DNA from 2 places in the Rhizobium sp. N731 genome. Region 2 is predicted to be linked to the other one. Evidence: predicted binding sites of a transcription regulator. Region 2 holds the regulator's gene; the other holds the start of a gene.

Region 1 (5,457 bases), 920 kb from region 2:
CACGCGCTCGACGAACCCATCCAGCACCCGCTTCTGTCCGGCGCGATCGAAATCGATCGTCAGCTTGTTGCCTTCAATGCCGGTGATGTTGCCGTTGCCGAACTTCATGTGGAATACGCGGTCGCCGAGGGTGAAGCGCGACGGCTCCGAGGACGTGGACTTCGCCACCAGTTCGCCGTCGATCATGCGCCCTTTCGGGCCGCTTTCGCCGTAACCGATGCGTTCGACGGCGTGGCCGGAGCGGGTGCCCCAATTGTCGCGGGTGGCATCGGTCTTGTTGGCCTGGGCGCGCTTCCAGCCGGGGGTCGAATAGGAATTGGCGAAGGGTTCGGCCTTGTCGAAGCGGGACTGGCCGTAGCCGCCGCGGCCGTAACCGCCGTAGCTCTGCTCCATCTCGGCGACCTCGACATGGCTCTCCGGCAGTTCGTCCAGGAAACGCGAGGGCAGGGTCGATTGCCAGAGACCGTGAATGCGGCGGTTGGAGACGAACCAGATGTGGCAGCGGCGTTTGGCGCGGGTGATGCCGACATAGGCGAGGCGGCGTTCCTCCTCCAGGCCGGCGCGGCCGCTTTCATCGAGCGAGCGCTGATGCGGGAACAGGCCTTCCTCCCAGCCGGGGAGGAAGACGGTGTCGAATTCCAGGCCCTTGGCAGAATGCAGCGTCATGATCGAGACGGCGTCGAGGTTCTCGTTGGTCTCGGCATCCATCACAAGGGAGACGTGTTCGAGAAAGCCGCGCATCGACTCGAAGCTTTCCATCGAGCGGATCAGTTCCTTGAGGTTTTCGAGACGGCCCGGGGCTTCCGCGCTCTTGTCGTTCTTCCACATGTCGGTATAGCCGGACTCTTCGAGGATCTGCTCGGCAAGTTCGGTATGCGGTGTGTTTTCAAGCAGTTCCTGCCATCGGCGGAAAGATTGAATCACGTCGAAGAGGGCTTTGCGCGCCTTCGGCTTCAGCTCGTCCGTCTCGATGATGTCGGCGGCGGCCGCCAACATCGGAACGTCGCGGGCGCGGGCATAATCATGTAGCGCGCGCACCGTCGTATCGCCGAGGCCGCGCTTCGGCGTGTTGATGATACGTTCGAAGGCGAGGTCGTCGGCCGGTTGTGCGACGAGCCGAAAATAGGCCATGGCATCGCGGATTTCGAGGCGCTCATAGAAGCGCGGGCCACCGATGACGCGGTAGTTAAGGCCAAGGGTGACGAAGCGATCTTCGAATTCGCGCATCTGGAAGGAGGCGCGCACGAGGATCGCCATGTCGTTCAGCAGATGCTTGCTGCGCTGGAGTTGCTCGATCTCCTCGCCGATGGCGCGGGCTTCCTCCTCGGAGTCCCAGGACGCGTGAACCTGCACCTTGACGTCGTCGGGATCGGCGCGGTCGGTGAATAGCGTCTTGCCCAGGCGGCCTTCATTGTGGGCGATCAGGTGGGCGGCCGCGCCGAGGATATGTTCGGTCGAACGGTAGTTGCGCTCCAGCTTGATGACTTTGGCGCCGGGGAAATCCTTCTCGAAGCGTAGGATATTGTCGACCTCCGCGCCGCGCCAGCCATAGATCGACTGGTCGTCGTCACCGACGCAGCAGACATTCTGCGGCTCGCCCTTGGCGCGCTGGGCCAGCAGCCTCAGCCACATATATTGGGCGGTGTTGGTATCCTGATATTCGTCGACGAGGATATAACGGAAGCGGCCGTGATATTCCTTCAGGAGATCCGGGTTCTTGCGGAAGATCGTGATCGGATGCATCAGCAGGTCGCCGAAATCGCAGGCGTTCAGCGTCGTCAGGCGCGCCTGATAGGCGAAATAGAGTTCGCGGCCGCGGCCATTGGCAAAGGCGCGGGCATCACCCTCGGGGATATCGGCGGGGCCGAGGCCCTTGTTCTTCCAGGTGTCGATCATGCCGGCGAATTGCTTGGCCGGCCAGCGCTTGTCGTCGAGGCCTTCGGCCTGGATCAGCTGCTTGATCAGGCGCACGACGTCGTCGGTGTCGAGAATGGTGAAACCGGAGCTCAGGCCGACGAGCTCGCCATGGCGGCGCAGGAGCTTGACGCCGATCGAGTGGAAGGTGCCGAGCCAGGGCATGCCTTCGACGGCGCCGCCGACGAGCAGGGCGATGCGCTCCTTCATCTCGCGCGCGGCCTTGTTGGTAAAGGTGACGGCGAGGATCTGCGACGGGAAGGCGCGGCCGGTATTGAGGATATGGGCGATGCGGGTCGTCAGCACCCGCGTCTTTCCGGTGCCGGCGCCGGCGAGCACGAGGACGGGGCCTTCCAGCGTTTCGACGGCTTCGGTCTGTTCCGGGTTCAATCCGGCGAGATAATCCGGCCGCTTGCCGCCGTCACGGGCCGCCATGGCGCGTGCGGCGATGCCGCCGCCGGCGGCTGGCCTTTCGGCAGTTGCGACAGATGGCTGCGGCTTGCGCGCCACTTCGCCCGGCTCTTCGTCGAAGAAGGGAATATCGTCGAAACTATTGCTCATGGCGCGTAATGTAGTGATTCGGGAAGGAAAGACCAGAAAAGATGTTCTGCTTTCATTCTGGAATCACCGCTATTGCAGCGGTGTGGGCGGCGAGGCCGCCGCGGGTGGGCGGCGAAAAAATTCCGATTGCAGCCTGTCGGAACGGGCGGCGACCAGACGTCCTCGAAGCATCGGACAGAAGTCCGGGATACTCGCCAACTCAGGAGGCTGTCCATGCCCAAGGTCATTTCAAATCTCTGGTTCGCGGAGCAGGCACGCGAAGCCGTCGAATTCTACGTGTCGATCATTCCGGATTCCAGGATCGGCCGCACCACCGTACTTCCGGCGGAAACGCCGAGCGGTCCTCCCGGCAGCGTCGAGCTGATCGAGTTCACGCTTGGCGACCAGGCCTTCCTGGCGATGAAGGCCGGTCCGCTCGACAGCTTCAATCATTCCTTTTCGATCGCGATCCTGCTGGAGAGCCAGGCGGAGATCGATCGGATATGGGATGCCTTCCTCGCCAATGGCGGCACGCCGGAGGCCTGCGGCTGGCTGAAGGACCGCTGGGGGCTTTCCTGGCAGATCGTCCCGCGCGCTCTCTCCGAGATGATCGCCGACGAAGATCGCGAGCGGGCAAGGCGCGTCACCGAAGTCATGCTCGGCATGGTCAAGATCGATGTGGCTGCGCTGGAGAAGGCATTCAACGGCTAAAAGTGCCAGCGTATGATAGGAACATACCGGGCGCGTGGCGACGTTCGCCCGGTCCCATGCTGCGGGAGCGCGCTGGGTGCCCTGCTGTCAGAGCCGGCTTGCTCTCACCGGCGGGCCGATTGCCGAATTTCCACGGCTCGAATCACGGGCGCCATTGCACACCTTTTTGACATTCATGTCACGTCGCTAAATGTGCTGATATGCCAATGACCCTTTTCTCAACTACAATGGGAAACAGTTTCGCGGAGTAAAAAAATTACCGGTGAATGCACAATTTTGTGCATTGCTACAAACGGCCGGTCAGCGTCGAATATACCTACGAAACTATTGATTCTTAGGAACGCCGTGGCCATCTCGATGGTTATACGGCTTAGAGCCTGCGGCATAACCTTAATGGAGGTCCCATGCTGAGTGAATCCGTATTCGATGCGTTCACACGCAGTTATGAAGCGCGCCGCGAAAGCGACATGTCGGTTTCGGAATATCTCGATCTCTGCAAAACCGAACCGATCGCCTATGCGAACGCGACCGAGCGCCTGCTGGCTGCAATAGGCGAGCCGCAGATGGTAGACACTGCCAAGGACGCCCGCCTCGGCAGAATCTTCATGAACAGGACTATCCGGGTTTATCCCGCCTTTGCGGGTTTTCACGGCATGGAAGAGACAATCGAACGCATCGTCTCCTTCTTTCGGCATGCGGCGCAGGGGCTCGAGGAGCGCAAGCAGATTCTTTATCTGCTCGGTCCGGTCGGCGGCGGCAAGTCGTCGCTGGCGGAGCGGCTGAAGCAGTTGATGGAGGTTCATCCGATCTACGTGCTGAAGGCCGGTGACGAGATCAGCCCCGTGTTCGAAAGCCCGCTCAACCTCTTCGACCCGGAGACGATGGGTTCGCTCCTGCAGGAGCAGTATGGGATCCCGCTGCGGCGTCTGAACGGATTGATGAGCCCGTGGTGTCTGAAGCGGCTCGACGATTTCGGAGGCGACATTTCCCGGTTCCGCGTCGTCAGGATACAACCCTCGCGACTGCGCCAGATCGCAATTGCCAAGACCGAACCTGGAGATGAGAACAACCAGGACATCTCCTCGTTGGTTGGCAAGGTGGATATCCGCAAGCTGGAAACCTATTCTCAGAACGATCCGGACGCCTACAGCTATTCGGGCGGACTGAACCGCGCCAATCAGGGCGTGCTCGAATTCGTCGAGATGTTCAAGGCGCCGATCAAGATGCTGCATCCGCTGCTGACGGCAACGCAGGAGGGCAACTATATCGGCTCCGAGAATATCGGCGCTATACCTTTCTCCGGCATCGTCCTTGCGCATTCGAACGAGGCGGAGTGGCAGACCTTCAAGGCCAACAAGAACAATGAGGCTTTCATCGACCGTATCTGCGTGATCAAAGTTCCTTATTGCCTGAGGGTGACAGAGGAACAGAAGATCTACGAAAAGCTGATCGAGGGATCGGAACTGGTGGACGCGCCATGCGCCCCGGCAACGCTCGAAATGCTGGCGCGTTTCTCCGTCCTTTCGCGCCTGCGCAAGCACGAGAATTCGACCTTCTTCTCGAAGATGCGCACCTATGACGGGGAGAGCCTGAAAGAAAGCGACCCGCGCGCCCGCAGTGTCCAGGAATACCGGGATGCTGCCGGCATCGACGAAGGCATGGACGGAATATCGACCCGCTTCGCCTTCAAAGTGCTCGCCTCCACCTTCAATCACGACACTACGGATATCGGCGCCGATCCCGTCCATCTGATGTATGTGCTGGAACAGGCGATCCGTCGCGAGCAGTTTTCCGACGATGTCGAGAAGCGTTATCTGGAATTCATCAAGGCCGATCTTGCGCCACGCTACGCAGAGTTCATTGGCAACGAGATTCAGAAGGCCTATCTTGAATCCTATTCGGACTACGGACAGAATCTGTTCGACCGCTATGTAGATTATGCCGACGCCTGGATCGAAGATGTGGACTTCAAGGATCCCGATACCGGTCAGCTTCTCGACCGCGAGCTCCTCAATCAGGAGCTGACGAAGATCGAAAAGCCGGCGGGAATCGCCAATCCGAAGGATTTCCGCAACGAAATCGTCAAGTTCTCGCTGAGATCGCGGGCGGCCAATGGCGGAAAAAATCCGTCATGGACGAGCTACGAGAAAATCCGGGAAGTCATCGAGAAGCGTATGTTCTCGCAGGTCGAAGATCTCTTGCCGGTCATTTCCTTCGGATCGAAGAAGGATTCGGAAACAGAAAAGAAGCATAGCGAATTCGTCTCGCGCATGGCCGCGCGAGGTTACACGG
Region 2 (5,457 bases):
GCTGCCGTCTTCGAGATAGACGTCGACTTCGACGGTGGGATTGCCACGGCTATCGAGGATCTCGCGGGCGATGATATCGGTGATTGCAGTCATGGGTTCTTCCTGCTCGGTGGGTGATCAAACGTTCGAAGCCTGTCATAATCGAAGGCGTGCAAATTACAATGCGCAATTACCAGCCTTCGAATCGGCGTTCCCAAGTGGCCTAGACCACGATCATGTCATCCTGTTGAAGGTCAGGCCTTGGCGACCGCATCAAACGCAAGCAATTTCTCAAGCAGCCGCGGCATGTCCTTGAGATAGACCATGTTCGGGCCGTCGGATGGTGCGTTGTCAGGGTCCTGGTGTGTTTCGAGGAAGACGCCGGCAATACCCGTCGCCACTGCCGCGCGTGCCAGCGTCTCGACGAACTCGCGCTGACCGCCCGAGGATTCGCCCTGCCCGCCCGGCTGAGCGACGGAGTGGGTCGCATCGAAAATGACGGGCGCGCCCATCGCCGCCATGATCGGCAGCGAGCGCATGTCGGAAACCAGCGTATTGTAGCCGAAGGAGGCGCCGCGCTCGCACAGCAGCACGTTCGGATTGCCGCTGGCATTGAGCTTCTTCAGGACGTTCTTCATATCCCAAGGGGCGAGGAACTGGCCCTTCTTGACATTGACGGCGCGGCCGGTCCTGGCTGCTGCGATCAGAAGGTCGGTCTGACGGCAGAGGAAGGCCGGGATCTGCAGGACATCGACCACCTTGGCCACCTCGGCGCATTGCTCGGCCGTATGGACGTCGGTTATGACGGGAAAACCGAATTCCTTCTTGAGGTCGGCAAAGACCTCCATGCCTTTTTCCAGGCCGATGCCGCGCTCTGCCGAGAGCGAGGTGCGGTTCGCCTTGTCGAAGGAGCTCTTGTAGACAAGGCCTATGCCGAGCTTGCCGCAAAGCTCCTTCAGCGTGCCGGCGACCATAAAGGCGTGATCGCGGCTCTCCATCTGACATGGGCCGGCAATCAGCGACAGGCGGGCGATATTGGAAAAGGTGACCTGGCCTTCGCCTTCGCCGATCCTGACTTCGGAATTCGTGTCGGTGCTCATCGTTTTTCCTCGAAGGCGAAGAGCGCACCCTGCCCGGGCGTGGGCTTCACCAGAATGCGGTTGTTCTTGCGCGTGTAGGTCACCCCGTTAGCAGCCAAATGCGCTTCTGTCACGGCAAGATCGGCGACAGTGAAGAGGATTGCCCGGCCGCGCAGGCCACGATCGGCGGAGGAGACGACAAGCTCGAAATAGGCCTCCAGCCCTTCCGGCGTCATCAGGCTGATCTTCGCATTCGATGCCGCGATATTCACGCCGAAACCGGTTTTCTCCGCCGCCGCCTGCCCTATCGCAAGTCCGACGAAAGCGGCGAATGCCGCCGGGTCCGGCGCACAAAGCGCGATCTCGGCAATACCGATCACGCCATTGGCATGCGTCTCCAGCGCGGCGCGATCTGTCGGGAACGAATTGATGCGCTGGCAGGTAAAGAGAAAGAAATCGGGGGCGCGCAAATCAGCTGCAAAGGCCAGCTTGAAGCTGCCGACGCTCTCCGAACCATCCGGCATCCGCATCGGCCGGCTGAATTGCAACATCTCACCGGCGCTCGCGCCGTTGCCGACCAAGCGCTTATGATCGACGCCGGCATCCTCGCTGAGGAAGGCCAGCGCAGAAAGTCCCTCCTCGCCGCAGCGGAAACGGAAGGCGCGATTGCGGGCAATGAAGACATTGCCCTGGCGGGCCGCTGCCTCGCTCTCCTCGACACTCGCAACGCCAAGCGGCTCCAGATAGGTCTTGTCGGCGAAAAAGACGCAGGCATTCTCCGTTCCGAAGGGATGGCGCGCATCAGCGGCGACGGTGAAACCGAGCTTGCCGAGCCTTTCACGCGCCAGATCGATATTGACCACGGGCAGCACGACATGATCCAGCGGGTGCGACTTGGCGGAATGCGCGTTCATGAATATCCCTCCTGAAACCGGCAAGAGATGTGCGACAGCACCTCGCTCAATGCAAGACATGTGCACCAATCCGGCGAATGAAAATAAAAATCTCGACGAGTTGACGCGAAGTTTTACGGAAATTTAGCTACTTGCGGAACACATATGGAACATATAGTGTCCGTTCTGGATTTGTTTCAATCACGGGGTCTGACGTCGATGCTCACGCGCAAACAACAGGAGCTTCTCCTTTTCATTCATGAGCGCATGAAGGAATCCGGCGTCCCTCCCTCTTTCGACGAAATGAAGGATGCCCTGGATCTCGCCTCGAAATCCGGAATCCACCGGCTGATCACGGCGCTCGAGGAGCGCGGCTTCATTCGCCGCCTACCGAATCGCGCCCGGGCGCTTGAAGTGATCAAACTTCCGGAGGCCTATAACCCCAGCCTTCAACAGCGGCGCGGTTTTTCGCCGAGCGTCATCGAGGGCAGCCTCGGCAAGCCCCAGCCGGTCGCCGCCCCCGCTGCGCCAAAGCCGGTCGCCGACAATGGCAACTCCATCTCCGTGCCGGTCATGGGACGTATCGCCGCCGGCGTTCCGATCTCGGCGATCCAGAACAACACCCACGACATCGTCGTTCCCGCGGATATGCTCGGCTCCGGTGAGCACTACGCGCTGGAGGTCAAGGGCGATTCGATGATCGATGCCGGCATCTTCGACGGCGATACCGTGATCATCCGCAACGGCAGCACCGCAAGTCCCGGCGATATCGTCGTTGCCCTCGTCGACGACGAGGAAGCAACGCTGAAGCGTTTCCGCCGCAAGGGTGCCTCGATCGCGCTCGAGGCCGCCAACCCGGCCTACGAGACCCGCATCTTCGGACCCGACCGCGTCAAGGTGCAGGGCAAGCTCGTCGGCCTCATCCGTCGCTATCACTGACGCCGGATGGGCCGGAATCGGTAAAACGATCGTTGCGCCAATCATAGGCGCGGTGGCGCATCCATGGTCGCGACAAAGCATCGAAGGCGGTGGTGACCTCCAGGTCGGCACCGGCGAAGCGCAATTCGACGGAACCGGTCCTGCGCAGCGTCTCGCCGGTGAAAAGCGTGCCGCCTGAGCGGCAGCTGTCGAAGCGCAGACGGACCGAGGTCACGACGATATCGGCCGTATCGCAGGCCGGGCCGAGATAGGCGGCATTGTCGATGACGGTCACGATATGGCCATTGCCGAGTCTTGATGTGCACCAGGCTTTCTTGACGCAGGAAAAGCGGTTTGCTTCACCGCCTGCTGCGGCTGCCCGCATCGCTGCGCTCGCTTCGTTCTGCTGATCGCGGGAAAGCCTGACACGGCGGTCTTCTCCTTCCGGCGGGATAGCCGGACCATCCAGCATCTTCGGCGGATCATGTGTCGGCAGGACCAGCGCTCGCTGCCACTGGTCGAAGATGAAATCCGGCGGGTTTTCACGGTTGGAAGCTATTGCCTCAGCCGCGACAACCGCAACCAGACTGCCATCCTCCGAAATCACCAGATCCGGCGGCCGGGGAGCCGGCAGAAGCAGCACGATGAGCGTCGAGATGGCGATGATCGATGTGCCGACATGGCGCAGTCGGGTGCGCAGCAGCGTCAGCAGCAGAAAGCCTGCCACCGCCACTGCGAAATACCAGGCGGGCAAGTGGCCGACGCCGATATCACCGCCCCAGCCGGACACCGTCTTGGCGACCGCAATCACCAGATCGAGGCCGAATCCGACCACCTTCCAGAGCGGAGCGTCCACACCGAAAGGCATGAGCAACATCGCCAGCAACCCGGCCGGCATGACGATGAAGGAGATGATCGGCATCGTCGCAAGGTTTGCCGGCAGGCCGTAAGCCGTCAGGCGATGAAAATGCTCGATCGAAAACAGTGCGGTGGAAAAGCCGCCGATCAGCGAGGTCAGGAAGACGCCGCCGAAGAAACCGGCGACGGCAACCACCGGCCTGATGATCGGCAGTTTCAGAAAAGCGTTTTCGCGGACACGCCTGTCCTTCCAGAGCTGATAGCCCGATACCAAAGCCAATGTCGCGGCAAAGGACATCTGAAAGCTCGGTCCCAATACTTCAGAAGGTGAAATGGCGATGATGATGAGCGCAGAGAGAACGATATTGCGCAGGCTGATCGACGGCCGATCGAAGAAGATGGCAATCAGCATAATGGCCATCATGATAAAAGCGCGCTCGGCCGAAACGCCGAAACCGGAGATCAGGTAATAGGCGGTGACGGCGATGAGCGCGCCGGCGGCGGCGAATTTCTTTGTCGGATAGGCTTGGGCGACACCGGGAAAGAGGCTGAGCAGCATCCGGAAGCCGACGAAGAAGATGCCGGCCGACAGCGCCATGTTGAGGCCCGAGATCGCGACGACATGGGCAAGGCCGGACTGGCGCAGCGCCTCCGTCGTCGTCTTCGAGATGGCGCGCCGTTCATCCGTCACCAGGGCAGCGGCAAAAGCGCCGGTGTCACCGGGCAGGATCGATCTTATGCGGTCGCCGATGCTGCTGCGCAGGCGGTAGAGCCATTCGAGCAGCGCGTCCGTCGACCTGTCCGCCTGCGGGCCTGCCTCCAAGTCGAGTTTCTCCGGCGCACCGTAGAAGAAACCGTTGGCGCCGATGCCGTCGAAATAGGCACCGAAGGAGAAGTCGTTGAGCGCGGGAAGTGCGGGGCCGGCCGGCGGCGTCAGCCGTGCCTTGCCGGTAATGATGTCGCCGATCTCGAAAGGCGCATCGGCACCCCGGACGATCGCGGTAATGCGTCTCGGCGGCCGTTTCAGCTCCGGCGCCTCGGTGCCGGTGACGGCAAGAATGTAGCGCCAGCGCCCGCGGCCGTCGCCTTCCCGCCGTTCGACACGGCCGGTCACCGTCGTCGTCACGGATGAATCGAGGATCACCGTCGAAGCCCGCCAGCTCTCGAACTGAGCCGAGAGCATGCCGCCGGCGAAAAGTGCCAGCGCCATGAAACTTGCGCGCAAGACCGGCCGGCTGGGACCGGTGAGGAAAACCGCGGTCGCCGACACCAGCAGGCAGAGCAGCGATGCAACGAGGGGAAAATCCGATCTGCCGAGAAACCAGAAGGCCGAGCCGGCTCCGAGGAAGACCGGCGAGAACAGCAGCAGGCGGCCATGATCGGCCTCTTCGCCCAGCATGCAGGCTCCGGCACGCAGCGATTGCCGGCCGGTGGCCAGCAGCCGACGACGCAATGGGGTCTGCGACTGCGTCCTTACCGATTGAGTCACCACCGCAGGCGCAGGAAAATCCGGCGGATCGGCAAGGCCGACGCTCGCTTGCGGCCGCAATTCGGCTGTCGTCAATTCCTGCATGCCCCGCCCAAGATCACCCCGTAAAGTCGCCAGAATGCAACCTTCAAGCAAATCCGGCAAGGATAATCGATTGAAATATGAGGGAAAATCTTAAGCGGCAAAAGGCCAGTCGAATCATCGGCTTCCGCTATGCGTGCGGCTCATCGCTGCAGTGCCT

What was found. Region 2 encodes LexA, which represses DNA repair genes until DNA is damaged. Its sites were predicted from a motif close to TGTTCNNNNTGTGTTCNG; they were not measured.
Region 1: a site for LexA is predicted at 2,518-2,535, ahead of AMK02_RS14340 (ATP-dependent helicase). Genes of this name have one in related genera too.

What each region holds. Positions count from the first base shown of each region.
Region 1 is NZ_CP013601.1:2,902,555-2,908,011, reverse strand. Features, by position in the region: gene AMK02_RS14340 (ATP-dependent helicase) at 1-2,475, opposite strand, end outside; gene AMK02_RS14335 (VOC family protein) at 2,689-3,165, shown strand; gene AMK02_RS14330 (PrkA family serine protein kinase) at 3,570-5,457, shown strand, end outside.
Region 2 is NZ_CP013601.1:1,978,151-1,983,607, reverse strand. Features, by position in the region: gene eno (phosphopyruvate hydratase) at 1-93, opposite strand, end outside; gene kdsA (3-deoxy-8-phosphooctulonate synthase) at 234-1,079, opposite strand; gene AMK02_RS09835 (VOC family protein) at 1,076-1,972, opposite strand; gene lexA (transcriptional repressor LexA) at 2,171-2,890, shown strand; gene AMK02_RS09825 (ComEC/Rec2 family competence protein) at 2,871-5,300, opposite strand.